Regions from separate parts of the Bradyrhizobium sp. Mp27 genome, predicted to be linked through region 4. Evidence: predicted binding sites of a transcription regulator. Region 4 holds the regulator's gene; each other region holds the start of a gene.
What was found. The regulator PhoB, encoded in region 4, activates phosphate uptake and scavenging genes when phosphate is short. The targets are predictions, from matches to a motif close to TGTCATNNANCTGTCAT.

Region 1 (7,833 bases), on a different contig from region 4:
GCATTTTTTGCGCCGCATCATATGATGACCATAATCTTTCCCGTCATCGCTGGGAGTTTCATCATGGCCGAAGCCGCCGATCCCGTCGTCATCGTCTCCGCCGCCCGCACCCCGCTCGGCCGCTTCATGGGCGAATTGTCGCCGCTGGCGGCACACAAGCTCGGATCGCATGTGATCAATGCCGCACTGGAGCGCGCCAAGCTTGCGCCCGAGAAGGTGGATGAGGTTTTCATGGGCTGTGTGCTGCCGGCCGGACAAGGCCAGGCGCCGGCTCGCCAGGCGGCACGCACGGCCGGCCTGCCCGACGCCGCGGGCGCGACCACGGTCAACAAGGTCTGCGGCTCCGGCATGAAGGCGACCATGCTGGCGCACGACATCATCCGCGCGGGCTCGGCCGAGATCGTCGTTTCCGGCGGCATGGAGAGCATGAGCAACGCGCCCTATCTCCTCGCCAAGGCACGCGGCGGCTATCGCGCCGGCCACGACCGCATCATCGACCACATGATGATGGACGGGCTGGAGGATGCCTATGAGACCGGCCGCTCCATGGGCGATTTCGGCGAGGCCACCGCGGAAGCCTATCAGTTCACCCGCAAGGACCAGGATGCCTATGCGATGGAGACGCTGAGCCGCGCGCGCAAGGCGGTCGAGGGCGGCGCATTCAAGGCCGAGATCGCGCCGATTACGCTGACCGAGAAAGCAGGCCCGCGCATCATCGCCAATGACGAGCATCCGCTGAAGGTCGATCCTGCGAAAATCCCCGGATTGAAGCCGGCGTTCCGCGCCAACGGCACCATCACGCCGGCCGCCTCCTCCGCCAATGCCGACGGCGCCGCCGCGCTGGTGCTGACGAAGCGCTCGCTCGCGGATCGCAACGGCCTGCCGGCAATTGCCGAGATCAAGGGGCACGCCACCCACAGCCAGGAGCCGCAATGGTTCACGACGGCACCGATCCCGGCGATCCGCAAGCTCCTCGACAAGGTCGGCTGGAGCGCCGGCGACGTCGACCTGTTCGAGATCAACGAGGCCTTCGCCGTAGTGGCGATGGCGGCGCAGCGCGATCTCGGCATCCCCCGCGACAAGCTGAACATCAACGGCGGCGCCTGCGCGCTTGGCCATCCCATCGGTGCCACCGGCGCGCGGCTGATCGTGACGCTGCTGCACGCGCTCGAGGCGCAAAACCTCAAGCGCGGCGTTGCGGCACTCTGCATTGGCGGCGGTGAAGCCACGGCCATCGCCGTGGAGCGTCTGACGCACTGACCAAGATACGTCCGAAAATGAGGGAACTCTGTCATTTTCGACAGACACGTCCCGTGCCATTCTGCAAGCTCGTGCAGGTGTTTCGAAGCCTGCCCATCAAACATTGAGGCCCAATGATCTCGAACTGGCTCGCGGCGACACTCGGCCGCCGCAATATCCACTACGGCTGGGTGATGGTCGGCGTGACCTTCCTCACTGCGCTGATCAGCGCCGGCACGGTCGGTGCGCCCGGCGTGTTCATCGTCCCGCTTCAGCACGAGTTCGGCTGGAGCACGGCGCAGATTTCCTCCGCGCTGTCGATCCGCTTCATCCTGTTCGGGCTGATGGCGCCGTTCGCGGCCGCCCTGCTCAATCGCTACGGCCTGCGCAACGTCACGCTGACCGCCCAGCTCATCGTCGTCTCGGCGCTCGTGGCTTCGCTCGGCATGACGCAAGTCTGGCAGCTCGTGTTGCTGTGGGGCGTCGTGATCGGCATCGGCACCGGCATGACCGCGCTGGTGCTGGGCGCCACCATAGCGACACGCTGGTTCGCCGCGCGGCGCGGCCTCGTCGTCGGCATCATGACCGCGAGCGTCGCCACGGGCCAGCTCGTATTCCTGCCGCTGCTCGCAAGCCTGACCGAACGTTACGGCTGGCGGCTCGCGCTCGGCTTCGTCTGCATTGCGCTCGGCGTCTCCGCCGTGGCGGTTCTCCTTGCGATGCGCGACCGGCCGAGCGATGTCGGCCTGCGCCCATTTGGCGACGAAGGCACCGAGCCCCTGCCGGCCCCGCCGGTCAGCCATGGCTCGATCACGGGCGTAGCGCTCGGCACGCTGCGCGACGCCTCGAAGTCGCGCGCGTTCTGGATCCTGTTTGCGACCTTCTTCGTCTGCGGCGCGTCGACCAATGGCCTCGTCCAGGTCCACCTGATCCCGATGTGCCTCGATTTCGGCATCCCGCAGGTGCAGGCCGCTAGCCTGCTTGCCGCGATGGGCATCTTCGACTTCTTCGGCACCATCATGTCGGGCTGGCTGTCGGACCGCTACGACAACCGCTACCTCCTGTTCTGGTACTACGGCCTGCGCGGGCTCTCGCTGATCTTCCTGCCCTTCAGCGACTTCTCGTTCTACGGGCTATCGATCTTCGCGATGTTCTACGGCCTCGACTGGATCGCCACGGTGCCGCCGACGGTGCGGCTCACCGCGCAGAAGTTCGGGCCCGAGCGCGCCAATCTGGTGTTCGGCTGGATCTTTGCCGGCCATCAGCTCGGCGCAGGCACCGCGGCGTTCGGCGCCGGTTTCTCGCGGACGGTCTATGAGAGCTACCTGCCCGCGTTCTTCATCGCCGGCGCGCTCTGCGTGTTCGCCTCGCTGATCGTGCTGGCGCTGTCGCGGCAACCTAAGGCCGAGCCGAAGGCGGCAATGGCCTAGTACCTGATCGTGGTGGTGACGCCGAAGACTGCGGCGTCACCGATCCGCGAAACGCCGGTCGGATCGTTCGGGTTGGGGATGCCGCCGGAGGGGCGGAACACATATTGGAAGTAAGGCGCGATCAGCCAGCCCGGCTTGATATGCGCCTCGTAGATCATCTCGATCAGCGTCTCCTTGCTGCGCACCGGGCTCTGGATGCCGGTGAAGGCCTGCGTATCGAGATCAAGATTACGCGCGGTGTTTGAAATCCGCATGTAGGCCATTGCCACGCCGAAGCGAGGCAATGCGGCCGAACGCGGTGACGCCCGGGATCGAGGCTGACGTGCTGTTGTCCTTCACCTCCGGTGGGCGATAGAGCACCTGCTCGATGACGGCGAAGATACCGTAATTGCCGCGAAGTCTTGCAGGCACACCGCTTCCGCCGGGATCGGCGATCGAGAGCCCCTCGGCCGTAAAACGCTGGCTGTCGAACGAGCCGTAGTGCTTCCAGGCGCCCGGCGTGAAATTGCCGGCGAGCGGCCGGCCGCCGATATCGATGTCGTAGTTGAAGCGGACCTGCCCGATCACCCACGGCGGATCGTTGACGCGAAACGCCAGGCCATGATGGTCGCGCAGCTGCGGATCCGCCTCGCCCGGACCTGACGGATCGCCGTTGAACACCGCACCGAACGCAGTGATGTTCTCGGTCAGCGCCGCCTTGATGCGGATGCCGGGCACAGCGATCGGCGGTGCCGGGCCCCCGGCGGGAAGATTGCTCGCCTTGATCGCGGGCCAGCCGAAGGTGCCGTTGATGAAGAGGTCGTCGGTCTGGCTGTCGAAGAACTCGACGTCGGCGGCCTGCTGGCCGGCCCTGATGTTCAGGCGGTCGCCAAAGAAGCTCTGCTCAAAATAGGCGTTGTAGAGCCGCTGGTCCGGCAGTGCCTCGATCTCGCTGATGGTGGCGAGGTTCATCACGTAGTTGCGGCTCAGCCCCTGGCCGTAGATCACGAACGCATTGGCGTAGAAGCGGCCGCCGGTCCAGCCGACGAGCTTGTCGAGATCGGCATCGACCGAGAGATCGAGGCGCCCGAAATGGATGGCGCCACGCTTCACGCCGCCGGAGACGTTGGCGATGTTGTCGGCGATATAGGTGGCGCCGAAATTCAGGCCCTTGTTGGCGAGCCCGTCATGCCATTCGTTGAACCATTTTGGCGCCAGCCATGCGGCCGCGCTTTCGTCCTTGGCGCCGGCGAGCGCGCCGGTGCTCGCCACCGTTGAGGCCAGCACTATCGCGGCCGCATTTCGCAGCGGAAATCTGTAGGACGTCCCGATCACGGCTGATACCGGCTGCGTACGCTACCTGAAGATACCCGTGCGTCGCATGAACAGATAGGCCGCGCCGACCGACGAGGCCATCAGGAGCGCCGCCCAGAGAAATCCGCTCTCGACGTCGGTGAGCGGCAGGCCCTTGGTGTTCATGCCGAAGATGCCCGTGATCAAGGTCGGCGGCAGCAGCAGCGAGGTCACGATGGAGAGCGTGTGGAGGTGGTGGTTGCTCTCCTCCTCGTTCTTGAATCGCAGCTCCTCCTCGAGCAGGCGGCTGCGTTCGCGGAGCTCGACGATGTCGTGATCGAGCCCGTCCAGCCGCTGCGCCAGCTTGCCGGCGTGAATGCGCAAGGCCGGCGTGAGATGATCGGTGTTCTTCTGATCGAGGCGGTGGAACAGCACGCGCAGGCCGGTGAGCTGGCGATGCAACCTGACGCAGGTCCGGCGCAGCCGGCCGAGATTGCGGCGCATCTCCGGCTTGGCGTCGTCGGCCAAAATCCGTTCCTCGATGTCGTCGATCTCCTGGCCGAGCTTGTCCGCCATCCGGTCCAGCGTGTCGGCGACCTCGTCGACGATCTTTTCCAGGAGATGGGCGACGTTGTCGACGCGGTAGCCGCCTTCGAGCACGCGGCGCGTCGCATCGGCCGAGCACAGCGCCTGATGCCGGCCGCTGACGAGAAGATGCTCGGTCATCGCGAAACGCAGGAACGCGGTCTCTTCCGTCGCGCTGTCGATGTCGCGCACGAGATCGGAGAAGACGCCGTAGACGCAGTGGTCGATGACGTGAAGCTGCTGGAAAGTGTCGTTGGACAGCAGGAGGTCGCGCGCGAGCGGCGGCAGCTGTGAAGCTGCGATCCAGGGCCGCGCGCGCGCATCGGTCAGGTTGAAATGCAGCCAGAGCCGGCCGTCATGGCTGAACTCGATCGGCTGGTCGATCGGCAGCGCCTCGGCACTGCCGTCGCCGTGCAGCCGGAACGCCCAGACCAGGCCGGGAATGGCGGGCACGGAATCCGATATCGCGCTGACAAGCTTCGCCGGCTCAGCCATGGCCAACCCCAACCGTCAACAAATGCCCCGCTTCCGGAAGATGGCTGACGGCATCTTCCGGACCTCTCACGGGTACTCAATTACGGCTTTGTTGCAGTTTGATGATGATGCCGCCCTACTCCGCGGCCAGCCCCGTCGCGGCCACCGCCTCGGCCTCCTTGACGTAGTCGTGGACGACGCGGCCGAACGGCAGCGTGAGATCGGCGATGTAGTGGTGCGCACCCAGGCAGCGGCGAACCGGGAAATCCGCGACCGGCGCGTTGACGTGCGGCACCAGATGCAGCCGGCCGGGCCCCATCCAGGAGCCCTTCGGCACGATGTCGATGAGGTTGATCGCGACGAGCTGACAGACTTCGAGACGGCCGTCGACGCCGGGGATCATCTTGAGATTGATCTGTGTCTTCGACAGCGTCGCACGGGTGCGATCGCCGTTGCCGGCCATGCTCTCGTGCTTGTAGCCCATCGTACCCATTGCGACGAGCTGGCCGGCATATTCCAGCGTGCCCGTCAGCGTATCCTTGACGATCTCGAGCTTGGGATGGGCGTATTTCTTGGGAAAGCCCCAGATCTCGCGGCCCGCCGCGATCGGCGGATCATCATCCAGATACATCTGCGAGACGAAATTGACCTCCTCGCCGTTGAGGCGCGCGGGAATGACGAGGCCGGATTCGGTGTAGCTGCCGAAGCCTGAGGAGTCCGGCATCTTGATCCATTCGTAATGCACGATCGGCTGGTCGATCGGCTCCAGCGGCTCAGGCAGGCCGGCGCGGATCAGCTCCGGATCGGTCTCGTAGGTGATGACGAGGAATTCGCGGTTGACGAAGCGATAGGGCCCGGCCGGATAGCTCGGCCCCGCCGCCGGCATGGACGGAAGTCTCAGCACGTCTTCCCTGCGCATCCTGATCTCCTGTGTGTGATGCCCGCCCGGCGGCGTCAGGCCTGGACCGCAAATTGCTAGCCGCCGTCATTGACTGCGATGTGAAGGATTTCCGTCAGGCGCACGACCTCCCGCCATTCCCGCTGCGGTCGGCCTGCATGCAGACGACGCATCGGCGCTGAAATTGTCATCACACCGTCACTGCCGGACGCAATCGTTTGGTCCACGCTAGGAGGCAACCATGGACGCCCGCACGTCGCAACCGGCTCATCAGTCGCATCAGCCTCCCGCACGGGGCTGGCGCCCCGAACGCTGCGACCGCGTCGCGCTGGTGCTGCAAGGAGGCGGCGCGCTCGGCGCCTACCAGGCCGGCGTCTACCAGGCGCTGCACGAGGCCGGCATCGAGCCCGACTGGGTCTGCGGCGTCTCGATCGGTGCAATCAATTCCGCCATCATCGCCGGCAACAAGCCGGAGAAGCGGCTGGAAGCGCTGCGCATCTTCTGGGAGCGCATCACCAATCGCAAGATCTGGCATTACACGCCCGACGGCGACATCTTCCGCCAGTGGCGCAATCTCACCAGTGCGTGGATGACGTCGGCGATGGGCCAGCCCGGCTTCTTCACCCCGCACCAGGTCAATCCCTGGTTCAGCCCGGTCGGCGCGCGCACCGCCACCAGCTATTACGACACGATGCCGCTGAAGGAGAGCCTGCTGGAGCTCGTCGACTTCGACCTCATCAACGAGAAGAAGGTCCGCTTCGCGGTCGGCGCGGTCAACGTGCTCTCGGGCAATTTCATCTATTTCGACAATTCCCATGACGAGATCGAGCCGGAGCACATCATGGCCTCCGGCGCCCTGCCCCCGGCGCTGCCGATGGTGCGGATCGGCACCGATCATTTCTGGGACGGCGGCATCGTCTCCAACACGCCGCTCCAGCATCTGCTCGACCAGGAGGATGCGCTCAATTCGCTGGTGTTCCAGGTCGATCTGTTCAGCGCGCGGGGCGTGCTGCCGCGCTCGATCCAGGACGTGATGGCCCGCCACAAGGACATCATGTATTCCTCGCGCACGCGCCACAACACCGACGTCTACCGCCGCACGCACAACCTCAAGGTCCTGCTCTACAAGGCGCTGGCGAAAATCCCGGACGAGCAACTCTCCGACGAGGATCGCCAGCTCAAGTCGAGCCTGCGACGCATGCCGGAGATCGCGATCCTGCACCTGATCTACCAGCAGAAGGCCTATGAGGGCGACGCCAAGGACCATGAGTTCTCGGGGACCTCGATGCGCGAGCACTGGACAAGCGGCTACGAGGACACCAAGCGCACGCTGAAGCGCCGCGACTGGATCAAGATGCCGGACGAAGGCATGGGCCTCGTGGTGCACGACGTGCACCGGGAGACGGAGAGCGCGTAAAGCGCCGCGCGCGCTGCTCCAAACAAAACTGCGAAAACAACCCCATGCACGGTAGCCGGGGCATGGCGGATCAATGACTTACGTTTTACCGAAGGAAACTTGACCCGTCGGGCAAAACAGGAGCATGATACTATCGTAGCCTCCCATCCATTTTGACCTTCGATGACGTGACGCAAAGTATCGGCCTCGCGGTCTCGATGTCATCACAAACAAGATACCGGTCGATCTCTTCGGCTTGACCATCTGTCCTCGGCGAAATTAGCGTGCGCGCAGTGCGCAGCCTCGGTGCAGCTTTTGCGCGGGAGCGAACTTCGATTGCCAAATCGCACGACGGATCCGCTCAGCGCCAATCCGCGACATTGGCCACACCGCGCCCCATGCCATAGTGGACGCCAGGCGAAGAGCACAACACGGCGTGGAGAAAATGATGATCAAGATTGTACAGGCCTTCGACCGAAAAGAGATCACCGAGCTCGCCAGTGACGACGCCGCCGCGCTGGAGGCAAAGTTCGAGACCG
Region 2 (7,833 bases), on a different contig from region 4:
GCTCTCGGTAGTGCCGATCCGCGTGCCCGCGCTCTCGGAGCGGCGCGAGGACATTCCGGAATTGATCGACTATTTCATGGAGCAGATCTCGGCCGGCAGCGGCTTGCCCAAGCGGCAGATCGGGCAGGACGCGATGGCGGTGCTGCAATCGCATGTCTGGCCCGGCAACGTGCGCCAGCTCCGCAACAACGTTGAGAGAGTCATGATTCTGGCCGCAGGCGGACCGGAGGTGATCATCACCGCCGACATGCTGCCGCAGGACGTCGGCTCGATGGTGCCGGCGATGCCGACCAGCAACAATGGCGAGCACATCATGGGGCTGCCGCTGCGCGAAGCGCGCGAAGTGTTCGAGCGCGACTATTTGATTGCACAGATCAGCCGTTTTTCAGGAAATATTTCTCGCACGGCTGAGTTTGTTGGCATGGAACGTTCGGCGTTGCACCGGAAGCTGAAGGCGCTCGGCGTTGGCTGAGACCGCGACGTCGCGGCCGCAGTTCAGGGATTAGCGAGGAAAATCATCGATTTCCGTAGTTTTTCGGGGCAATTGGGCGTGGCCTGCCGCGTGAAGCGGCTTGCCTAATAACCCGTCCTGTCCTCTAATCGAACCGCTGTTCCTCCGAGGGGGATCTCATGAGGAATAGCAACCGGAAGAGGCCCCGAATGTCACAAAGAGGGCCGCAACCGGCGCAATAAAAAGAAACTCAAAGCGAGAAAAAAACAATGGCGGCAGACCGCGCACAAAACCTACAGGACACCTTCCTCAATCACGTTCGCAAAACCAAGACGCCACTGACGATCTTTCTGGTCAACGGAGTGAAGCTCCAGGGCATCGTGACCTGGTTCGACAATTTCTGTTTGCTGCTTCGGCGCGACGGTCACTCGCAGCTTGTCTACAAGCATGCGATCTCGACCATCATGCCGGGCGCTCCGATCCAGTTGTTCGAAGGCGGCGAGGATCAGCCGGCTTGAGAGTGATCTGATTGGAACCCCGGAATTTCGACGGGGAGGCTGACCGTCCGCGGTCGGCAGGGGCGAAGCAGACGGGGCGGGTGCTTGTCATCGGCCCCTACTTGCGTGCGCGCGCGGGCGGTGCCGACACGCAATCGGAAAACCATGTTCAGCGTGACGCGGAAGCCCGGCTCGATGAGGCCGCCGGCCTCGCGCGGGCGATCGACCTCGTCATTGCCGACGCCATCATCGCGCCGATCAGCCAGATCCGCCCCGCGACCTATATCGGCAAGGGCAAGGTCGAGGAGATCGCCGCGCTGGCCAAGAGCCTCGACGTCGAGCTCGTGGTGATGGATTGCGCGCTGGCGCCGATCCAGCAGCGCAATCTCGAGAAGGAGTTGCACGCCAAGGTGCTCGACCGCACCGGCCTCATCCTGGAGATCTTCGGCCGCCGCGCAAAGACCAAGGAAGGCTCGCTCCAGGTCGAGCTTGCGCATCTCAACTACCAGCGCTCGCGCCTCGTCCGCTCCTGGACCCATCTCGAACGTCAGCGCGGCGGCTTCGGCTTCATGGGCGGTCCCGGCGAGACGCAGATCGAGGCCGACCGCCGCCTGATCCAGGAGCGCATCTCGAAACTCGAGGGCGAGCTGAAGAAGGTGCAGGCGACGCGGCGGCTGCATCGCGCCGGACGCCAGCGCGTGCCGTATCGCGTCGTCGCGCTGGTCGGCTACACCAATGCCGGCAAGTCGACGCTATTCAACCGCCTGACCCGCGCCGACGTTCAGGCCGCCGACATGCTGTTCGCCACACTCGATCCGACCCTGCGCGCGCTCACTTTGCCACATGGCGGCAAGGCGATGCTGTCCGACACCGTCGGCTTCATTTCCAACCTGCCGACCCAGCTCGTCGCCGCCTTCCGCGCAACGCTGGAGGAGGTGCTGGAAGCCGACGTCATCCTGCACGTGCGCGACATCTCGCACGAGGATGCCGAGGCCCAGCAGAGCGACGTCGACGCCGTGCTGCGCCAGCTCGGCATCAACCCCGACGATTCCGGCCGCATCATCGAGGTCTGGAACAAGATCGACCGTTACGATGCCGAACAGCGCGAAGAGCTTTTGAACATCGCCGCGCGCCGGCCGGAGGATCATCCGGCGATGCTGGTGTCAGCCGTGTCAGGCGAGGGGATCGACGCTCTGCTTGCGGCGATCGAGGAACGGCTCGCCGCAAAACGCACCACGCTCGATCTCTCCATCGACGCCGCCGATGGTGCCGGCATCAGCTGGCTGCATCGAAATGCGGAGGTGCTGGCCAAAGAGCTGCACGACGGCCGCTTCGACATGACGGTGCGGGTCGACGAGACCAAGCGCGATATCGTGGTGAACCGGTTCGATGCCGTGCCGCGTCTGTCGGCGTAAGGCGGACAATTATAGCGCGACCTCGTAGCCCGGATGGAGCGAAGCGAAATCCGGGAAATCGCGACACGATGCGCCCCGGATTGCGCTGCGCTCCATCCGGGCTACGCACTTTCCGCGTAAGCCGACGACAGCGAGTTAGCGCGGACTTCCCTGCGTGCCTCTGACGCCTTGCGGCTCATCAGAACGGAATGGTCAGGCCCGGATTCTTCGCTTGCGCCTTGGTATAGGCGACGCCGTGGATCTTGATCCCGCGCTCGTCCAGCAGCGAAATGATGCCGCCCTGGTTCGACAATTCCATCGGCTTCTGCACGACGACGGCGAGCGTGCCCCCGGCCTCGATCTTCCCTGACAGGACCATCTTGTTCTTCTGCTTGTCGGCCAGCATCCAGCCGGTGAGATCGATGTCGCGATCGGCCGTATTGAGCAGCGTGACGACTTCCCGCTCGGGCGTCTTCACGGCGTTGACGAGTGCTGCGATGATGCGCACGAGTCCGTCAGGCATTTGCCCGGTCGGAGGAGCGGTCGGATCTGGCGGCTGTGTCGGCGCGCCGAGATCGATGGGGGCACCGGTCTTGTCGTCGGTGTGCCAGGCCTGCGTCTGGAATTTGAGGAAGACCGCCGTCCATAGCTTCTGATCCGGGAATTCGAACACCAGCCCGCCGTCTTGCCATGGCCCGTTGTCGCCCGAGAACCTTCCGATCGGATTTCCCTGATTCATATGGATGTCGTGAATGCCGCGCCCCGGCCGGAAGCCGAAATAATTGTCCGCCTTGGTCTCCGGCCCCCATGTCTCACCGAATGCGTACACCATCGCGCTTTCGTTGGAGAGCGCGCGCTGGACGAACTGGTCGAGCTTCTCGTTGAGGTCATTGTCGGGTCCGGGCACCGACAGCTGCAGCGGGATCATCTCCTGGGGCTGCATCAGATTGCCGCGAATGAAGTCCAGCGCGATGCTGGCCGGCTTCGGCGGCTGCGGGTGCAGGCCCTCCGGTAGCGCCGCGAGATGATCGGTGATCGGATGGACAAAGTGCGATCGCACCAGGAACTCGACTTCGCTTCCGTCGCCTGACTGCACATTGACGGCGATGCGGAAATCCGCGTTGTCGGCCACGACATGGACTTGATAGTGCGGCGACTGGCCGGTGCCGAAACGCATTGCGATCGGGCGTCCCTTGAGGACCGAATAGTGCTTTAATGGCATCGCACTCACCTGAGGTCGGATTTCGGCTGCGCGGGCTCCGTCGCTCAACTTTAGACTGCTTGTCGTGACGGTTTCATGGCTTGACTGCAATCCGCCATGACCGCCTCGCTGCATTCGGGAAAAGATGCTGACCTATGTCTCCTTCGCGACCGCTTCGATCCTTGCGGGTACGCCGATGGAGCGGGCCACGACGCTAGCGGCGGGCCTGCGAGCGAGTCTCTGATACCGGTTTCGCCTCACTCTTCGCCGCATTCCACAGCGCGTCCATCTCCGCCAGCGACGCCTGCTCGAGCGTCCGGCCCTGCGCCTCGAGCGCGCGCTCGATGAAGGCGAAGCGCCGCTCGAATTTCGCGTTGGTCGCGCGGAGTGCACTTTCCGGATCGGCATCGACATGGCGGGCGAGGTTGACCAGCGCAAACATCAGATCGCCGGTCTCTTCCGCCAGCCCCTCGCTGTCGTTGCGGTCGAGCGCCGCCTCGATCTCGTCGGCTTCTTCGCGGATTTTCGCCAGCACCGCGCGCGGGTCGTTCCAGTCGAAGCCGACGGTCGAGGCCTTGCGCTGGAGCTCCATCGCACGCGTCAACGCGGGCTGGCCGGCCTTGACACCCGAGAGTAACGACTTGTGCGTCGGCGTTTCCTCCGGCGGCCGGCGCGCCGCACGTTCGGCTTTCTCCTCGGCCTTGATGCGGTCCCAGACCTCCTTGACGTGGGAGGCGGCGAGATTGCCGTCCTTGTCGGCGAAGACATGAGGATGGCGCCGGATCATCTTGCGGGTGATGGCTTCCACGACGTCGCCGAAGGCAAAGGCATTCTGCTCCGAAGCCATCTGGGCGTGAAACACGACCTGGAGCAGGAGGTCGCCGAGCTCCTCTCTGAGATCGTCGAGATCGCCGCGGCTGATGGCCTCGACCACCTCATAGGCCTCCTCGATCGTGTAGGGCGCGATCGTCGCAAAATCCTGCTCGAGGTCCCAGGGGCAGCCGGTCACCGGCGTACGCAGCGCCGCCATGATCTCGATCAGGCGGGAAATGTCACGGGAAGGGGTCATTGCGGGGCAGTCTCCTGGCTCCAAAGCCTTATGCCAAAAGCGGCCCGCCGTTCCCAGCGCGGCGCGGCGGAACAGGCCGATTTCCACCGATTGGCGGCAGATTGGCGAGCAGCGCCCGCAGTGCTAAAGCGCGGGCCATGAGTGACGCATTTTCATCACAAACCGCCTTGGTGCTGTTTTCCGGCGGCCAGGATTCCACGACCTGCCTCGCCTGGGCGCTCAGCCGCTTTGCGCGCGTGGAGACGCTGGGGTTCGAGTATGGCCAGCGCCATGCCATCGAGCTTGCCTGCCGCGACCGGCTGTTCGACGGCATCAAGGGCCTGCGCGCAGACTGGGCCGCAAGGCTCGGCGAGAGCCACACGCTGTCGATCCCGACGCTGGCGGCCGTGTCCGAGACGGCGCTGACGCGCGACGTCGCGATCGCGATGGGCGCCGACGGTCTGCCGAACACGTTCGTGCCCGGCCGCAATCTGGTGTTCCTGACGTTTGCCGCGGCGCTCGCCTACCGGCGCGGCATCACCCACATCGTCGGCGGCATGTGCGAGACCGATTATTCCGGCTATCCCGATTGCCGCGACGACACCATCCGCGCCATGCAGGCCGCGCTCTCGCTCGGCATGGCCAGACAATTCGAGCTGCATACGCCGCTGATGTGGATCGACAAGGCGGCAACGTGGAAGCTCGCCCACGACCTCGGCGGCGCAGGACTGGTCGATCTCATCCGCGAGCACTCGCACACCTGCTATCTCGGCGAACGCGGCGCGCAGCATGAGTGGGGCTTCGGGTGCGGCGAGTGCCCGGCGTGCAGTTTGCGGGCGAAGGGGTGGCGGAAGTTTGCGGCGAGGCGCAAATAGCGCTCCAATCTCCGCCGTCATCGCCCGCGAAAGCGGGCGATCCGGTATTCCAGAGAAGGTGCTTGAGCCGAGAAGCCGCGGCGTACTGGGTCGCCCGGTCAAGCCGGGCGACGACGGAGGAGAGAGCTTGCGCCCTCTCAACGTCGTCATTGCGAGGAGCGAAGCGAAGAAGCAATCCAGACTGTCACCGCGGAGAGATACTGGATTGCTTCGCTGCGCTCGCAACGACGGGTGAGGCAAGACCTACCGAAAATCTTCTTCCCGCAGCTCGATCGGCTTACCGTGCGGCGTACGATCCGCGGCGTGGTCCCAGGCGTCGCGGTAGCGGTGCAGCGTCTCCGTCGATGCGACGCCCTTGCTTGCGACCAAACATTCCAGCGTGGCGAGCCAGTGCAGGTAATAGGTCTCGCCCGTATCAGGATCGCCGGCGGCTTGCGCGCGCTTGATCTCGGAGGCCAAGGCTGCGGCCCATTCCGGCCAGGTGAACACACCGCGCTCGTGCAGCGTCAGCGCCATCGCAAACGCATGCGCTTCCCAGGGCGCGCGGAACACCGGACCGTCGTCATCGCGCGGAATGCTCGGAATGGCCGCCGTCGCGGCGGCCGCAGCCGTGCTGCTCATCACGCCGGGTCCAGATAAGGTTCGAAGGCGTCGATCGACACCTTCAAGGTCGGATCACCGTCTGCGCCCCAGAGATCGCGGCCCTCGAAGACGACCGTGTAAAGCCATTGCGGATTTTCGCCGAGCTCCATCGCCGCCGAATCCGGAAATACGTGGCAGCCGTGGTTCAGCTCGACGACACCGACATGGCCGCGCACATAGCGCGGCAGCCGCGTATGCGTGGTCGGATGAATGTTCCTGGCGCGGACGCGGTCGCCGATGTTGAATTTTGCCGGCGCCGGAGCAGAGCGGGCGAACTTGCCGCGCACCATGACGCGCTCGACATTGGCGAGGTCGAACTTGCCGTGCTTGAGCGCCTTTGCAGGCTGCATCGCGTGGCCGGCAGCGACCTCCTCCCGGGTCAGGTATCCCTTCTCGATCAGCATCTCCTCGAGCCCGAGAAACCATTTCTTGTAGTAGGAGCTCGACAGATAGACGTGCGGCGGCAGCGTCTCGCGATAGAAGCGTGAGGTGTCGATGTTGAACGCGCCCGCCGCGCCCATCGCGCGCACCATGGCGAGAACACGCGATTCCCACTCCTCGTGAAACATCGGCTCGTTCGGCTCGGCCTCGACCTTGCCGAACCCGTCCATGCCGCCCATGTCGTGCACGCCGTTCACGAGGGCGCTCCAGGCGTCTTTGGAAAGCCGGTGCCGATCATGGAATCGCGCGTAACAAGCTCGGCGAGCTGCTCCTCATTCCAGCCTTCGGTGCCCGCGGGACGCATCGGCAGCACCAGGAAGCGGGTCTCGGCGGTGGAATCCCACACTCGGATTTCCATCTCCTTGGGCAACGTGACGTCGAAATCGGCGAGCACGCCGCGCGGGTCCTTCACCGCGCGCGAGCGATAGGGCGCGGCCTTGTACCAGACCGGCGGCAGCCCCAGCATCTCCCAGGGGTAGCAGGAGCACAGCGTGCACACGACCATGTTGTGTCGCTCCGGCGTATTCTCGACCACGACGAGATGGTCGCCGACGCGGCTGACATGGCCGAGCGTGCCGATGGCCTTCGAGCCATCCTCCAGCAGCGCCTTTTTGAACGCAGGATCGGTCCAGGCCTTGGCGACGACGCGCGCGCCATTGTGCGGCCCGATCCTGGTCTCATAGGCCTGGATGATGGCGTCGAGCGCGGCCGGCTCGACATAGCCTTTTTCTGTCAAGATCGTCTCGAGCGCGCGCACGCGCAGCTCGGTCTCCGACAGCTCGGAATGGTCGTGATGATGGTCGTGATCGTGGCTCATGGCGCAAAGATAGGCGCAATGGTCCCTGCCTGTCGAGTATGCGCTGGGGCGCAACCGGGTCCCATATTCGTGAGGCCGGATGTAGGCTAGCCTCGCCGCAAAGCGGATAAGGAGACATTGGTGACGAACTTCGTGACGATCGAGAAGGGCCTCGGACCGGAGGGGCGGATTGCGGTGGTGCGGTTCGACCGCGGCGACGGCATCAACGCGCTCTCGCCGGAGGCGCTGCGCCAGCTCACTGCGACCGCGCGCAGCTTCGAGGATGATGCCGCAACGTCCGTCGTGGTTCTGACGGGCAGCACCAGCGCCTTCAGCGCCGGCTTCGACCTCAAGGATGCCGAGGGCCGCTCGCGCAAGGACATGGATCTCGGCACGCTGCGGCGGCATCTCAAGCTCGGGCCGCGTCTGACCCATGCCTGGCATGAGATGGAGCAGATCACGATCGCGGCCATCGAGGGTTTTTGCGT
Region 3 (7,833 bases), on a different contig from region 4:
CTCCCAGTCCGACTGGCTTCCCATGATGATGGCGATCGGCGCGGTCATGACGTCAATTGTGCTGGAAAACAGAAAGATAGGCCAGATTAACGGTTCCGGCCGGTGGCTCGCAAGGCGGTGGCAAGGAGAAGGGAATGCACTATCCTGTCTTGGTGAATCCCCGCAAGCCTTCATTGAGCAGGATGCCCATGAAGAAACCAAAAAGGGCAAGCGCTGCGAAGGCCAAAAAGGGCCGAAAGACCAGCGCCAGCCGCTCCAAAGCCGCTCCCAGGCGGCTGGCGAAGCGCTCGGCCAAGCCGGCGCGGCGCGGAGCGTCGGCCGCCGACGACACCAGGGCGACCATCCGCGGCTTGCGGAGCAAGCTCAAGGAGGCGGAGCGGCGGATCGCGGAACTGGAAGCCGCGGCCGACACCGATTTCCTGCTCGAGATTCCGAACCGGCGCGGCTTCGAGCGCGAGCTCGCGCGCGCCATCGCCTACATGAAGCGCTACCGCGCCAGCGGCGCGCTGATCGTCCTCGACGTCGATCGCCTGAAGCCGATCAACGATTCCTTCGGCCATGCCGCCGGAGACGAGGTGCTCAAGGCGATTGCGGCCACCCTGACGCGGCAGGTCCGCGCCTCGGACGTGGTCGGCCGGCTTGGTGGCGACGAGTTTGCGCTGCTGCTCTGGAATCTCAGCGAGACCGACGCCAAGGCGAAGGCTGCGACCTTCGAGCAGGCGATCGACGAATTGTCGTTTGCCTTTCGCGGTCAGCGCGTGACCGCGGGCGCCTCCGCAGGTGTCGCGCTGCTGGGGGCGCAGTCCGATGCAGGTCGCGCGCTGGAGGAGGCTGATGCCGCCATGTATGTGCGCAAGGCGCACCGGCGGCACGAGCCGCTGATCAGGCTGGTCGGCAACTAGGGCACGATCTTCGCGACAAACGCGGACCGCGCTACGCGGAGATCATGCTCGAGCCACAACCCTTACAGCGTGGCCAGATCTTCCGGCACGTTGCCGAATTTGCGCAGCAGCGTGGCGTCGCCGAATTCGCCGGTCATGGGATCGCCGCTGCGGCTGAACGCAACCGCGCCGATATGGCCGGCACCGTGCGCCATGATCTCGGCGCGCCGCAACGCGGCCGCCGAGCTCTGGCATTCCTCCGCGGCGCCCGCGACAGGCGATCCGTCGGCATCGATCAGGAAGGGCATTGCAACGTAGTAGGTCACATCCGACATGGCGTTGCTCCGATGTTGAACTCAGGCGGCGCTGCTGTTGCTCCGCACTTTGCCGCGTGCGGTCTCGGGAATGCAGCCGGCTGAAATCGCCGCCTGTAATTCTTCCAGCTCTGCTTCCAGATATTCGTTGGCCATGATCAGCGCCTTGATGGTGCTGCGCAGATTGCCGTCGCACATCGCGATCGCCTGGTCGCAGGCCTGTTCATAATGGCTGTTGTCGAGAAGGGCGGTTGCCGACATCTGCGTTGTCCTCGGGGGTTCCTGGGCGTTTCCTGGGGCGGTGGGATACCCAAATGTTCCTATTTTGTTCTTTTCGAGTCAAGCGGATTCGGATGCGGCGAGCTGCCACAAAAAGGGCCTCGCGGATCAGGCGATGATGTCCGGCGTGATCTGGTCTTCGATGAACGCGATACGGTCGCGCAACAACAGCTTGCGCTTCTTCAACCGTTGTAACCGCAACAGGTCGGGGGCTGGCGATTGATGCAGCGCATCGATCGCGGCATCGAGATCTCGGTGTTCTTGCTGCAACCGGGTGAGCTCGGCTTCGAGCTCACGCTCGTCTTCATTGGTCATGTTCGCGGTGGCCGAAACCCGATGGGCGTGAGATTCAAGGCTGTGGATGCCCTGTGGAAATTATCGTCCTTGCGCGCCGTGATCGCAAGCGATCTCGGGCCGTCGCTCACCGAACTCTCGCAAGATATTTCGACGATTCGTTACGGCATTGCGCAAGCACGTTGATATCATGGATTTTTCCAGCGCGGTTCCTTACTCACGATTCGTTACATATGAATTTTCAAAAATGACGCTGCGACGACGGATACTTATCGACAGAATGAATCGGTGATGTACACTTGCTCGTCCGGATCGAATCCAAGGTTTCCCCCTACCGAGGAGGTTTCGAATGACAATTCAGGCACATCTGGTTGAATTGGAACGGAAGCACAAAACGCTCGAAAACGAATTGCACGAAGCTCTCGTGCACCTTTCAACAGACGACCTGCAAATTGTTGAGTTGAAGCGACGTAAGTTGATGGTCAAGGACCAGATCGAGCGTTTGAAGCACACCGGCGACACGCTCCACTAGTAACCCCGTAACAGCGTAGAATTGAATCTACCCTTCACGCAGGGGTGAGAGCTATTGCTCATCCCTGCCGGAAGGTGCGCGCCGTGCAAAGCTATTTGCGCGGCGTTCTTTATGCTAGCCGGTATCCACTTCGTGCGAAAACGCTCTAGATGTTTGCGAGCTCGGCGACGTGATCCGCGATCGCGAGCGACGACGTCAGTCCCGGCGATTCGATGCCGAACAGGTTGATCAGGCCTTCGACGCCGTGATCGCGCGGGCCCTGCATCAGAAAATCCTGCGTGGCCACCGCCGGCGGCACGATCTTCGGGCGAATGCCTGAATAGCTCGGCATCAGCGCGCCGTCGGGCAGCGTCGGCCAGTATTTCCGGATCGCCGGATAGAAGCGCTCGGCGCGTGATGGATCGACCTCGTAATTGATCGTCTCGATCCACTCGACGTCGGGGCCGAAGCGTGCCTGCCCGGCCATGTCCAGCGTCAGATGTACGCCGAGCCCACCAGGCTCGGGCACCGGATAGATCAGGTGCGAGAACGGTGCCCTGGCGTTGCAGCTGAAATAGTTTCCCTTGGCGAGATAGGCCGGTGGAATCCGGTCGATCGGCATGCCGTCGATGTGGCGTGCGACCGTTGTCGCCGAGAGCCCGGCGGCGTTGACGAGCAGGCCGCATTGCAGCGTCATCGGCGCTTCGCCGCCAGCCTCGATCTCGATCACATCGCCGGCTGCCTTGGCGCGGACCAGCGGGGTGTGAAACGCAAAGGCGGCGCCGGCCGCCTCGGCCTCGCCGCGCAGCGAGAGCATGTAGGCGTGGCTGTCGATGATGCCGGTCGATGGCGAGAGCAGCGCGGCATCGCAGGCGAGCGCCGGCTCCAGCGCGCGCGCGGCTTCGCCCGTGAGCAGCTGCATGTCGAGCACGCCATTGGCCTCGGCATGCGCCTTGATCGATTGCAGCTTCTCGGTCTCCTTGGCGCTGGTCGCGACGATCAGCTTGCCGCAGTTCTTGTGCGGGATGCCGCGCTCGCCGCAGTAGCGGTACAGCGCATGCTTGCCGCCGACGCACATGCGCGCCATCCAGCTGCCGGCGCGGTAATAGATCCCGGCATGGATCACCTCGCTGTTGCGCGAGGAGGTGATGGTGCCGATGGCCTCGGCTTCCTCGAGCACGATCACCTCGCGCCCGGCCTGGGCAAGCTTTCGAGCCACCGCGAGCCCGACCACGCCGGCTCCGATGACGACGCAGTCGACCTTATCCATGGTTGTGCAGTGTGTCCGTTGAAAGCATCGGTGGCATCAGGCCTGAGAACCACGGCACCGGGCCGTTTTCCATTAAGGAAGCATTTATCATGTCAGGGCAATTGCCGTATTTGGCGTCACATTTTCTGTTGCGCGTACAGGCGTTTACCCGATCCAAACCCGTGAAGCCAGACAATCCGACGTTGAAATCGCGGGTGGCTGATGGCTGAGAAGAACTGGCACGTGGGCAGCACGCTTCCGATTGCTGTGCAGGCCGTCGTGTGCCTGGGCAGCGCGGTCGCGCCCGCGCGCGCCTTCGCGCTTTCGGACAGTTTCGCGCCGCCGAGCTATCTCGGCAAGCTCGATCCCAATTTGATCTGGGAAGCGCTGATTGGCGGCATCGTCGTCTGTGCGTTCCTGGCCGCCATCGCGCTGTGGATCCATTCCTCGCTGCGCCGCACCAAGCGCTTGCAGCTGCGGCGCAACGCCTTCGTCTCCTCCGCCATGAACAATCTCAACCAGGGCGTGGTGATGACGGATGCGCAACGACGCATCATGTTCTGCAACGACCGCTATCTCGAGATCTACGGCTTGGCGCGCTCGGATCTGTGGACCGGGATGACCGGCTACGACATCCTCGAACTCAGGCGCAAGCGCGACGTCCTCGGCGGTGTCTCCGACGATGAGTTCTACGAGAAGGCGGCGAGCCCCAACGGCCTGATCACCGAACTGCCTGATGGCCGCGCCATCCTGGTGAAATATTTCGTGTTGCCGAACGGCGGCTCGGTCGCGACGCATCTGGACGTCAGCGATCAGCGCAAGCTGTCACGGCAGCTCGCCTCCACCAAGCAATTCCTGGAAACCGTGTTGGACCACGTGCCGGCCTGCGTCGCCGCGAAGAACATCGAGGACGGTCGCTACATCTTCGCCAACAGCGCCTATGAACGGTTCTGGGGGTTCTCGCGCGACCACGCCGTCGGCAAGAATGCGCGTGAGCTCTTCGCGCCCATCTCGGCGGCCAGCATCGAGGCGGCCGACAAGGCGGCCCTGAATTCGCCGGACGGCCAGTTCCGCAATGAATTCGAGGTCGACCGCGCCGGTGAACGGCGCATGGTTGCCTCGATCCGGATCGTGGTCCGCGACGAGAGCAACAAGCCCGAATTCCTGATGCTCGTGTTCGAGGATATCACCGACCGCCGCTCGCTGTCGCAAGAGCTGGAGAGCACGAAGAAGTTCCTGGAGCTCGTGGTCGACAACATTCCGGTGGCGCTGATCGTGGAGCAGGTCAAGGACGGCCGCTATTTGCTCGCCAATCGCAGCGCGGAGACGATCCTCAACCGCCGGCGCGAAGAGGCCACGGGCCTGACCGCCTCCGACATCTTCAATCCCAAGGAAGCCAAGCTGATCATCGCGCGCGACGAGGCCGCGATCAAGAAGCGCGGGATGATCACCGAGGAGCACCCGATCTCCACCAAGGACGGCCTGCGGCTGTTCCTGACCCGGCGGGCGACCGTGCTCAGCGATGCCGGCGAGCCGCAATATCTGATCAAGACCCACGAAGACGTCACCGATCGCCGGCAGACCGAGTCGCGCATGGCGCACATGGCCTATCACGACGGCCTCACCGATCTGCCGAACCGCGCCGCCTTCCTTCAGGCGCTGACCCAGATGATCGAGGCCTGCGAAGGCACCAGCGAGGAGTTCGCCGTGCTCTGCCTCGACCTCGACGGCCTCAAGGAGGTCAACGACGTCTTCGGTCATGCGCTCGGCGACAAGCTGTTGATCGAGGTGGCCCAGCGGCTTCAGGATTCCGCGCGCGGCGGCGTGGTGGCGCGCCTGTCCGGCGACGAGTTCGGCCTGATCATCGACGGCAAGCAGCCGGAGGCGGGCCTTGCGCTGGCGCAGCAGCTCGGCGAGGCCGTTGCCCAGGAATTCCAGATCGACGGCCGGGCGGTCCGCGCCGGCGTCACCACCGGCATGTCGATCTTCCCGCATAATGGTGCCGACGGCGCATCGCTGCTGGCCAATGCCGGCGCGGCGCTGTTCCGCGCCAAGCAGAAGTCGCGCGGCACGATCGGCCTTTACCAGCCGGAGATGGACCAGCAGATCCGCGACCGCCGCGTGCTGCACCAGGACCTGTCGAAAGCGATCAAGAACGGCGAATTGTCGCTCGCGTTCCAGCCGCAGGGCATCGCGCGCCACAGCGTCGCCGAGAGCGAGATTATCGGCTTCGAAGCGCTGGCGCGCTGGCAGCATCCGGTGCGCGGTCAGGTCTCGCCGGCCGAGTTCATCCCGATCGCGGAGGAGAGCGGCCTGATCGTCGAGATGGGCGAGTGGATCCTGCGCGAGGCCTGCCGCGAGGCGGCGTCCTGGCCGAAGCCGCTCCAGGTGGCGGTCAACCTGTCGCCGGCGCAGTTCATGCACGGCGACGTGGTCGGGCTGGTCCATTCAATCCTGATCGAGACAGGCCTCGCACCCGGCCGGCTCGAGCTGGAAATCACCGAGGGCGTGCTGATCGAGGATTTTGATCGCGGCCTTGCACTGCTGCGCCGGCTGAAGGCGCTCGGCGTGCGCATCTCCATGGACGATTTCGGCAGCGGTTACTCTTCGCTGAGCTATCTCCAGGCGTTCCCGTTCGACAAGATCAAGATCGATCGCGCCTTCATCATGAATCTCGGCCGCAACCCGCAATCGGCGGCTATCGTCCGCGCCGTGATCGATCTCGGCCACGGCCTCGAAATGTCGATCATCGCCGAGGGCGTCGAGACCCTCGATCAGCTCGTCTTTCTTGCCAAGGAGGGCTGCGACGGCGTGCAAGGCTACCTGCTCGGCAAGCCGCTGCCGATCGGCAAATATGCCGGCCTCGTCGGCCGCGCCGAGACCTTGGAGCTTGCGCTCAAGACTGGCTAGAGCGTTTTCGAGCCAAGTGGATACCGGCTCGCGCAAAGAAAACACGTCAAAACAAGAATCCAAAGCCCCGTTCCGATTTCATCGGAATGGAAATGGCTCTAGTGATGGCGGGCGCTAGCTCCCATTCGACGGCTTCATGGCGGATTACGACCTTGCGATCATCGGCGGCGGCCTGAACGGGGTCAGCCTCGCCCGCGATGCGGCCGGCCGTGGCCTGCGGGTCATTCTGCTGGAACAGGGCGATCTCGGTGGCGCGGCGTCATCCGCGACGCCGCGGCTGATCCATGGCGATCTGTCGGTGCTGGAACGTCGCGGTTTTTGGCGGGTGCGCCGGGCTTTGGCCGAGCGCCGGACCTGGCTTGCCATCGCGCCGCATCTGGTCCGGCCGATGCGTTTCGTGATCCCGGCCCATTCCGAGGAGCGTCCACCGTGGCTGCTGCGCGCCGGCTTGTACCTCTATGACGGCCTCACCGGTCGGAGCGGCCTGCCTGCCGCGACCACCCTCGACATCACGCATCATCCGGTCGGCAACGCGCTGAAGCGCCCGTTCGGAACGGCTTTCGAATATTCGGACTGCGTCGTCGATGATTCCCGCCTGGTGGTGCTGACGGCGCTGGACGCCGCCGAACGTGGCGCTGCGATCCGGACCGGGGCTCGCTGTGCCCGCGCCGATCGAACCGACACATGGCGCCTCGCGGTGGTCGATCGTGGCCATCGCCGCGTGCTCACGGCCCGGGCGCTGGCCAATGCCAGCGGCGGCTGGACGTCGATCGTCGCAGAAACCGTGCTGCGCCAGCCGCAGCCCGCCATGGCGGCCATGCAGATGAACCAGATCATCGTGCCCAGGCTGTTCGAGTCCGATAACGTCTACGTCTTCCAGAACAGCGATGGGCGGCTGATCTTCGCGAGCCCCTTTGAGCGCGATTTCACGCTGATCGGCACGGTCACGCGTGATTTCACCGGTGATCCCGCGATCGTGGCGATGTCTGGGACCGACGTCAGCTATCTCTGCGAGGCGGCCAGCCGCTATTTCCGTGAGCGCGTCGCGCCCGCCGACGTGGTGCGCGCGGTCTCTGGCGTCAACCTGACGCTGGCGTCCGTGCGGCGGCGCGACGGGACGACGCTGTTCCACGCGCGCCGGCGCAAGGCGCCGCTGATCACGATGTTCGGCGGCGACGTCACCACCTCGCGCCTGCGCGCCGAGCGGGCCGTGACGAGGCTGACGCCGTTCTATCCGATGTCGCCGCCCTGGACGGCTGGCGCAGCGTTGCCCGGCGGAGACTTTGCCTGGGACCGTTTCGACACCGAAGTCGACCTCGCCCGCGACCGCTGGCGCTTTCTGTCGGAGCCGCAGGCCCAGCGTCTGGTCGCGGCCTACGGCTCGCGCTTGCCGGC
Region 4 (7,833 bases):
AGTGCGTCGACCTCGTAAGGCAGCACGGCGTCATCGATGGGAACCGCTGATGGTGCGCGAACCGGGCCTTCGGGCCCGGTATTCATGTCAGGGGATTGGGAAACCATGGCGCTTTATCTGGGGTCGGAGGGCGGAAATGGAAGGGGCGCAAGGGTGGTGTGTTCCGGATGCACTTATGATCGCACAGGATCCTGCAAATTCGATGTCGTCCCGGCGCGCAAAGCGCTGATACGGCAGCCATAGCCACAGGATTACGCGATAGCCCGCCTAGCCCGGATGGAGCGTAGCGCAATCCGGGACCACTCCAACTGCGGACACAAGCCCGGATTTCGCTGCGCTCCATCCGGGCTACAAGTGAGATTACTTCACCGCGTCAAAGCACCAGGCCAGAATGCCCTTCTGCGCATGCAGGCGGTTTTCGGCCTCGTCGAACACGACCGATTGCGGGCCGTCGATCACCTCGTCGGTGACTTCCTCGCCGCGATGGGCGGGCAGGCAATGCATGAACAGCGCATCGGGCTTGGCCAGCGACATCAGCTTCGAATTGACCTGATAGGGCTTGAGCACGTTGTGACGGTGCTCGCCTTCCTTGTCGCCCATCGACACCCAGGTGTCGGTGACGACGCAGTCGGCGCCCTTCACGGCGGCCTCGGGATCGGTGCCGAGCACGATCGGCGCGCCGGTGGACTTGATGAAGTCCCGCATCACCTTTTTCGGCGCAAGCTCCGGCGGCGTCGCGACATTGAGCTTGAACTTGAAACGCTCGGCGGCATGCGCCCAGGACGCCAGCACGTTGTTGTCGTCGCCGGTCCAGGCCACCGTCCTGCCCTCGATCGGGCCGCGATGCTCTTCGTAGGTCATGAGGTCGGCCATCACCTGGCAAGGGTGCGAGCGCCGTGTCAGGCCGTTGATGACAGGCACCGTCGCATATTCCGCCAGCTCCAGCAGGGCCTCGTGATTGAGGATGCGGATCATGATGGCGTCGACATAGCGCGACAGCACGCGCGCCGTGTCGGCGATGGTCTCGCCGCGGCCGAGCTGCATCTCGGCGCCGGTCAGCATGATGGGCTCGCCACCGAGCTGGCGCATGGCGACATCGAACGAGACGCGGGTGCGGGTGGAGGGACGCTCGAAGATCATCGCCAGCGTCTTGCCTTCCAGCGGCTTCACCGGCTGGTGCGCTTTCTGCTTCGCCTTCATGGCGGAGGAGGCCGCGAGCATGCTCTTGAGCTCCGACAACGGGAGCTCGTTGATATCCAGAAAGTGCTTCGGGGACTTGCTCATCAGCTTGCCGCCCGCTTGGTCTGACTGGACGAGATCGCGGCGCAGGCACGCTCGAGCCGTCCGACGCTGTCCTCGATCTCGGCTTCGGTGACGATCAAGGGCGGCAGGAAGCGCACGACATTGTCGCCGGCGCCGACCGTGAGCAATTTTTCGTTGCGCAATGCCGCGCCGAGATCACCTGACGGCACCACGGCCTTGATGCCGATCAGAAGGCCTTCGCCGCGCACTTCGCTGACGATGTCGGGATAACGATCGATCACGGAGGCAAGCTTCTGCTTGAGCAGCAGCGACATCTTCTGCACGTGGTCGAAGAAGCCGGGCTTGAGCATGACGTCGAGCACGGCGTTGGCAGCCGAGATCGCGAGCGGATTGCCGCCGAAGGTCGAGCCGTGCGAGCCGGGCCCCATGCCGGCAGCCGCGTCCGCGGTCGCCAGCACCGCGCCGATCGGGAAGCCGCCACCGAGCGCTTTGGCCAGCGACATCACGTCAGGCGTGACGCCGGTGCGGCGATGCGCGAACAGATCGCCGGTGCGGCCCATGCCGGTCTGCACCTCGTCGAACGCGAGCAGCAGGCCCTTCTCGTCGCAGAGCTGGCGCAACGCCCGCAGGAAGGCGGGCGTTGCCGAACGCACGCCGCCCTCGCCCTGGATCGGCTCGATCAGGATGCCGGCGGTCTGCGGACCGATCGCCTTCTTGATGGCTTCGATATCGCCATGCGGGACCTGGTCGAAGCCGTCCATCGGCGGGCCAAACCCTTCGAGATATTTTGCCGAACCGGTCGCGGCGAGCGTTGCCAGCGTGCGGCCGTGGAAGGCGCCTTCGAAGGTGATGATGCGATAACGTTCCGGATGACCCTTGGAGAAGTGATGATGGCGGACCAGCTTGATCACACCTTCCAGCGCTTCGGCGCCGGAATTGCAGAAGAACACGAAGTCCGCGAAGCTTTCGTTGCACAGACGCGCGGCAAGCTTCTCGCCGTCCGGGCTCTGGAACAGGTTCGACATGTGCCAGAGCTTGGTGGCCTGCTCCTGCAACGCCTTGACCAACGCAGGATGAGCATGGCCGAGCGCATTCACCGCCACGCCCGAGGTGAAATCGAGATAGCGATCGCCATTTGTCGCAATCAGCCAGCAGCCTTCGCCGCGCTCGAAACCGAGGTCGGCCCTGGCGAAAACGGGGAGCAAATGCGGCGCTGCGCTGTTAGTCATGACGATCACTTGAATGTTGCGGACGGTGTGAGCGTGCATTGCGCAACGCACCATTGACCGGCCCGGAAAACGAAACGTGCCGCCTTTTAAGGGCGGCACGTATCACTATCTTATGCTTGGTGAAACCGGTGTCAATGCCGCCCGGAAAGCCTCACGAAACGCAGAATCCGTAGTCTTGCGGTGGCGATTTTGCGTGTTTCCGCCACGGAACATGTGGAAGCGAGTCGGCGGACTCTTGCGCGTGAGTCACGCCATATTGTAGCGTTTGGCTTGTCAGATACGACATCTCGTGCAGCAGTTCTGATCCTCTAAGTCCTCATGTACCGGCGTAAGCGTTCGGGCGCATCTGGTGCGCCCGGCGAGCCTTAAGGGATTCTGGCGGCACGGGTTTTTCGAAGCTTAGGCATTCGCCGTGCGGCCGCCAGGATGGCAGGCGCCGGCGAAGGAAAGGGTGCAATGACCGTTTTGACCTGGTCGGATGATCGCGTCGAGCAGCTGAAAAAGCTCTGGGAGGCCGGACTTTCGGCCAGCCAGATCGCCGCTGAACTCGGCAATGTGACCCGCAATGCCGTGATCGGCAAAGTGCACCGGCTCGGCCTGTCGGGCCGCGCCAAGAGCCCTTCATCGGCAGCGCCGCGGCCGCGCAAGGCGCGCCCCGCCCAGCACATGATGCGGGTGACCCGCCCGATCGCACGCGGCAACACCGCGCTGGCGCAAGCCTTCGAAGTCGAGGTCGAGGCCGAACCGGTCACCTACGACAACGTCGTGCCTATGAGCCAGCGGCTGTCGCTGCTGGAGCTGAACGAGGCCACCTGCCACTGGCCGGTCGGCGATCCCTCGAGCCCGGATTTCTTCTTCTGCGGCGGCAAGGCGCTCTCCGGCCTGCCCTACTGCGCCCAGCACTCGCGCGTGGCGTATCAGCCCGCGGCGGATCGCCGGCGCGCGCCGGCGAAGCCTGGTCCGCGCTGAGGTATCGGATTAGCTGACTACGAAGACGGCGCCGTCACGCGATGACGGCTCAACTCACTCGGTGTCGTCCCTGCGAACGCAGGGACCCATAATCCCGGCGCGTAGTTATTGCGCGGGATGATCACTCCGAGTCGTCGCCAAACCACTCCCTGTGGTTATGGGTCCCTGCGAACGCAGGGACGACATCGAGGATGCTGTGGCAGCCCGCTAAATCACGTCTGCCACAGCAACCCCTTACGCCTGCTCCGCCTTCGCAAAGCGATCGTCCAGTGCGTAGCCCGCGCCGCGGACGGTGCGGATCGGGTCCTGCTCGCGGCCGAGATTGAGCAGCTTGCGTAGGCGGCCGATATGGACGTCGACGGTGCGCTCGTCGATGTAGATGTCACGGCCCCAGACGCTGTCGAGCAGCTGCTCGCGCGAGAACACGCGGCCGGGATGCTCGAGAAAGAACTCCAGCAGGCGATATTCGGTCGGGCCGAGATCGATCGGCCGGCCCGAGCGCGCCACGCGGCGCTTGTCGCGGTCGAGCTCGATGTCGCCATAGGCGAGCACCGTGGCGAGCCGCTCCGGGCTGGCGCGCCTGAGCAGGCCCTTCACGCGTGCCAGCAGCTCCGGCACCGAGAACGGCTTGACGATGTAGTCGTCGGCGCCGGTCGCAAGACCCCGCACCCGCTCGCTCTCCTCGCCGCGCGCGGTGAGCATGATGATCGGGAGCTGCTTGGTCTCGGGCCGGGTGCGCAGCCGCCGGCACAGCTCGATGCCGGAGAGGCCCGGCAGCATCCAGTCGAGCACGATCAAATCGGGGATATGCTCCTTGAGGCGGGTGTCGGCATCGTCGCCGCGCATCACCGTCTCGACGTCATAGCCGTCGCCTTCGAGGTTGTAGCGGAGAAGCTCGGTGAGAGCTTCCTCGTCCTCAACCACCATAATGCGTGCGCCCATGGTGTCGTAGCTCCTTAAGTGTTCGGGACCGTCGTGGCGAAGGTCGTCATGTCGCCCTTCGGCCGCTTGTCGGTGATCGCCTGGCCCTCGATCATGTAGAACACGGTCTCGGCGATGTTGGTGGCGTGGTCACCGATGCGCTCGATGTTCTTGGCGCAGAACATCAGATGGATGCAGAACGAGATGTTGCGCGGATCCTCCATCATGTAGGTGAGCAGCTCGCGGAACAGCGAGGTGCAGATGGCGTCGACTTCCTCGTCGCCCTTCCACACCGCCATCGCCGCCGGCAGATCGTGCGCGGCATAGGCGTCCAGCACCGACTTGACCTGCTGCTGCACGAGGTCGGTCATGTGCTCCAGGCCGCGGAACAGCTTGAGCGGATGAAAATCCGTCTCCAGCGCCGCGACGCGCTTGCCCATGTTCTTGGCGAGGTCGCCGATCCGCTCGAGATCGGTCGCGACGCGCATGGCGCCGACGATCTCGCGCAGATCCACCGCCATCGGCTGGCGGCGCGCGATGGTGAGCACGGCGCGCTCCTCGATCTTCTTCTGGAGCGCGTCGAGCTCGGTGTCGATGGTGACGACGCGCTGGCCGAGCGCGACGTCGCGGCGGATCAGCGCGTCGACGGAATCGACGATCATGCGCTCGGCGATGCCGCCCATCTCGGCGACTAGGCGCGTGAGCTCCTGGAGGTCGGTGTCGAAGGCCTTTGCGGTATGTTCAGAACCCATGTTCCGTCTCCTCAGCCGAACCGGCCGGTGATGTAATCCTGCGTGCGCCGGTCGGTCGGCGACGTGAAGATCTTGCTGGTGTCGTCGAACTCGATCAGCTCGCCGAGATACATGAAGGCGGTCTTGTCGGAGACGCGCGCCGCCTGCTGCATGTTGTGGGTGACGATCGCGATCGTGTAGTTCTCGGACAGCTCCTGGATCAGCTCCTCGACCTTGGCGGTCGAGATCGGGTCGAGCGCCGAGCAGGGCTCGTCGAACAAGATCACCTCAGGCCGCACTGCGACCGTGCGGGCGATGCAGAGGCGCTGCTGCTGGCCGCCGGAGAGCGACAGGCCGGAGGCGTTAAGCTTGTCCTTGACCTCGTTCCACAGCGCGCCGCCGCGCAGCGCCTTCTCGACGCGGTCGTCCATCTCGGACTTCGAGATCTTCTCGTAGAGACGGATGCCGAAGGCGATGTTCTCGTAGATCGTCATCGGGAACGGCGTCGGCTTCTGGAACACCATGCCGACGCGGGCGCGCAGCAGATTGAGGTCCAGCTTGGGGTCGAGGATGTTGGTCTGGTCGAGCATGAGCTGACCGGTGACGCGCTGGCCCGGATAGAGATCGTACATCCGGTTGAAGATGCGCAGCAGGGTGGACTTGCCGCAGCCCGACGGGCCGATGAACGCCGTGACGCGGTTGGTGCCGAGCGCCAGATTGATGTTCTTCAGCGCGTGGTGCTCGCCATAATAGAAGTTCAGGTTGCGCACCGTCACCTTGGCCGGGGCCTCGGGCAACACCGGCGCCTGCGGCAAACCACCGGCCGCGCTCATCGATACGGAAAGCTCACTCATTTTGCGGTCCTCTCGGCGCCAAGGATGCGCGCGCCAATGTTCAGGGCAAGCACGGTAATCGTGATCAGCAGCGCGCCGCTCCAGGCGAGCTGCTTCCAATAGGCGTAGGGGCTCTGGACGAAGTTGTTGATGGTGACCGGCAGGTTCGCCATCGTCTTGTTCAGGCCGAGGCTGAAGAACTGGTTCGACAGCGCAGTGAAGAGCAGCGGCGCGGTCTCGCCGGCGACGCGGGCGGTCGCGAGCAGCACGCCGGTGATGAGGCCGGAACGCGCGGCACGATAAGCGATGCGCTTGATCACCAGCGAGCGCGGCAGGCCGAGCGCGGACGCCGCCTCACGCAGCGCGTTCGGCACCAGCAGCAACATGTCCTCGGTGGTGCGCAGCACCACCGGGATGACGATGACCGCGAGTGCGAGTGCGCCTGCGATCGCCGAGAAGCCGCGCATCGGCACCACCACCGCACCGTAGATGAACAGGCCGATGATGATCGAGGGCGCCGACAAGAGGATGTCGTTGATGAAGCGGATCACCGAGGTCAAGCGATCGTTGCGGCCGTACTCGGCAAGATAGGTGCCGGCAAACAGGCCGAGCGGCGCACCGATACCGACGCCGAGCACGGTCATGATGATCGAACCGACGATGGCGTTGCGCAGGCCGCCTTCGGTCGAGCCCGGAGGCGGAGTGTCCGCGACGAAGATCTCCAGGTTCAGACCGGCGATGCCGTTGTAGAGCAGCGTCATCAGGATCAGCGCAAGCCAGGTGACGCCGAAGGCGGCGGCGGCCATGCAGAGTCCGCGAACGACGATGTCCTTGCGGCGGCGGCGTGAATAGATCGGGTTCATGGCGCTAGTTCCCCGCCTTCTTTTCCAGCCGCATCAGCATCAACCGCGCCGCCGCGAGCACGAAGAACGTCAGCACGAACAGCAGCAGGCCTAGCAGGATCAGGCCGGACTGGTGCAGGCCGTCGCTCTCGGCGAACTCGGATGCGATCGCCGCCGAGATCGTGGTGCCCGGGGCAAAGATCGAGGAGGAGATGCGGAACGAATTGCCGATGATGAAAGTCACCGCCATGGTCTCGCCGAGCGCGCGGCCCAGCGCCAGCATGACGCCGCCGATGACGCCGACGCGGGTGTAGGGGATCACCACGCTACGGACGACTTCCCAGGTGGTGCAGCCGACGCCGTAGGCGGCTTCCTTCAGCACCGGCGGCACCGTCTTGAACACGTCGACCGAGATCGAGGTAATGAAGGGCAGCACCATGATCGCGAGGATCAGCGCGGCGTTGAACAGGCTGAGATAGGACGGGGGACCCGCGAAGATCGCGCCCAGCACCGGGACGCCGTCGAAGATCTTGATCATGAAGGGCTGGAAGGTGTTGGCCAGGAACGGGCCTAGCACGAAGAAGCCCCACATGCCGTAGATGATCGAGGGGATGCCGGCGAGCAGCTCGATCGCCATGCCGATCGGGCGGCGCAGCCATTGCGGGCAGAGCTCGGTGAGGAAGATCGCAATGCCGAGACCCACGGGAATGGCGATCAGCATCGCGATGAAGGAGGTCACGAGCGTGCCGTACATCGGCCCGAGCGCGCCGAGCACCGGCGGATCGGCGGACGGCGCCCAGCGCTGCGTCCACAGGAAGGAGAGGCCGTATTCCTTCATCGCCGGGAAGGCGCCGACGATCAGCGAAATGATGATGCCGCCGAGGATGAGCAGCACCGAGATCGCGGAGAGCCGCGTGATCCAGTAGAAGGTGACGTCGCCGAGCTTGAAGGCGCTCAAGGCCTTGGCGCGGTCATACGGTCCGGCGTCGTCGATTACATCGCTCTGAACGGCCATCTCTGCCACGCCGATCCCCTGTGCCCGTTT

Region 1: the regulator PhoB is predicted to act here: its motif matches at 6,084-6,100, upstream of QJT78_RS08400 (acetoacetate decarboxylase).
Region 2: the regulator PhoB is predicted to act here: its motif matches at 3,625-3,641, upstream of QJT78_RS06505 (DUF2278 family protein).
Region 3: the regulator PhoB is predicted to act here: its motif matches at 2,016-2,032, upstream of QJT78_RS10685 (DUF465 domain-containing protein).

What each region holds. Positions count from the first base shown of each region.
Region 1 is NZ_JASAUS010000009.1:24,967-32,799, forward strand. It holds gene QJT78_RS08375 (acetyl-CoA C-acyltransferase) at 64-1,260, shown strand; gene QJT78_RS08380 (MFS transporter) at 1,374-2,669, shown strand; gene QJT78_RS08385 (carbohydrate porin) at 2,666-2,923, opposite strand; gene QJT78_RS08390 (carbohydrate porin) at 2,898-3,983, opposite strand; gene QJT78_RS08395 (transporter) at 4,005-5,021, opposite strand; gene QJT78_RS08400 (acetoacetate decarboxylase) at 5,137-5,919, opposite strand; gene QJT78_RS08405 (patatin-like phospholipase family protein) at 6,140-7,315, shown strand; gene QJT78_RS08410 (aldehyde dehydrogenase family protein) at 7,743-7,833, shown strand, end outside.
Region 2 is NZ_JASAUS010000006.1:123,757-131,589, forward strand. It holds gene QJT78_RS06490 (sigma-54 dependent transcriptional regulator) at 1-472, shown strand, start outside; gene hfq (RNA chaperone Hfq) at 721-969, shown strand; gene hflX (GTPase HflX) at 981-2,363, shown strand; gene QJT78_RS06505 (DUF2278 family protein) at 2,542-3,564, opposite strand; gene mazG (nucleoside triphosphate pyrophosphohydrolase) at 3,758-4,612, opposite strand; gene queC (7-cyano-7-deazaguanine synthase QueC) at 4,750-5,466, shown strand; gene QJT78_RS06520 (nitrile hydratase accessory protein) at 5,710-6,087, opposite strand; gene nthB (nitrile hydratase subunit beta) at 6,087-6,746, opposite strand; gene nthA (nitrile hydratase subunit alpha) at 6,743-7,366, opposite strand; gene QJT78_RS06535 (enoyl-CoA hydratase/isomerase family protein) at 7,487-7,833, shown strand, end outside.
Region 3 is NZ_JASAUS010000013.1:31,561-39,393, forward strand. It holds gene purE (5-(carboxyamino)imidazole ribonucleotide mutase) at 1-48, opposite strand, end outside; gene QJT78_RS10660 (GGDEF domain-containing protein) at 189-902, shown strand; gene QJT78_RS10665 (hypothetical protein) at 965-1,216, opposite strand; gene QJT78_RS10670 (hypothetical protein) at 1,238-1,456, opposite strand; gene QJT78_RS10675 (DUF465 domain-containing protein) at 1,583-1,789, opposite strand; gene QJT78_RS10680 (hypothetical protein) at 1,697-1,954, shown strand; gene QJT78_RS10685 (DUF465 domain-containing protein) at 2,118-2,300, shown strand; gene QJT78_RS10690 (NAD(P)/FAD-dependent oxidoreductase) at 2,446-3,549, opposite strand; gene QJT78_RS10695 (EAL domain-containing protein) at 3,751-6,438, shown strand; gene QJT78_RS10700 (glycerol-3-phosphate dehydrogenase) at 6,575-7,833, shown strand, end outside.
Region 4 is NZ_JASAUS010000003.1:47,658-55,490, forward strand. It holds gene QJT78_RS03180 (Hsp33 family molecular chaperone) at 1-107, opposite strand, end outside; gene argF (ornithine carbamoyltransferase) at 361-1,284, opposite strand; gene QJT78_RS03190 (aspartate aminotransferase family protein) at 1,284-2,492, opposite strand; gene QJT78_RS03195 (GcrA family cell cycle regulator) at 2,949-3,461, shown strand; gene phoB (phosphate regulon transcriptional regulator PhoB) at 3,696-4,403, opposite strand; gene phoU (phosphate signaling complex protein PhoU) at 4,418-5,134, opposite strand; gene pstB (phosphate ABC transporter ATP-binding protein PstB) at 5,146-5,967, opposite strand; gene pstA (phosphate ABC transporter permease PstA) at 5,964-6,809, opposite strand; gene pstC (phosphate ABC transporter permease subunit PstC) at 6,814-7,803, opposite strand.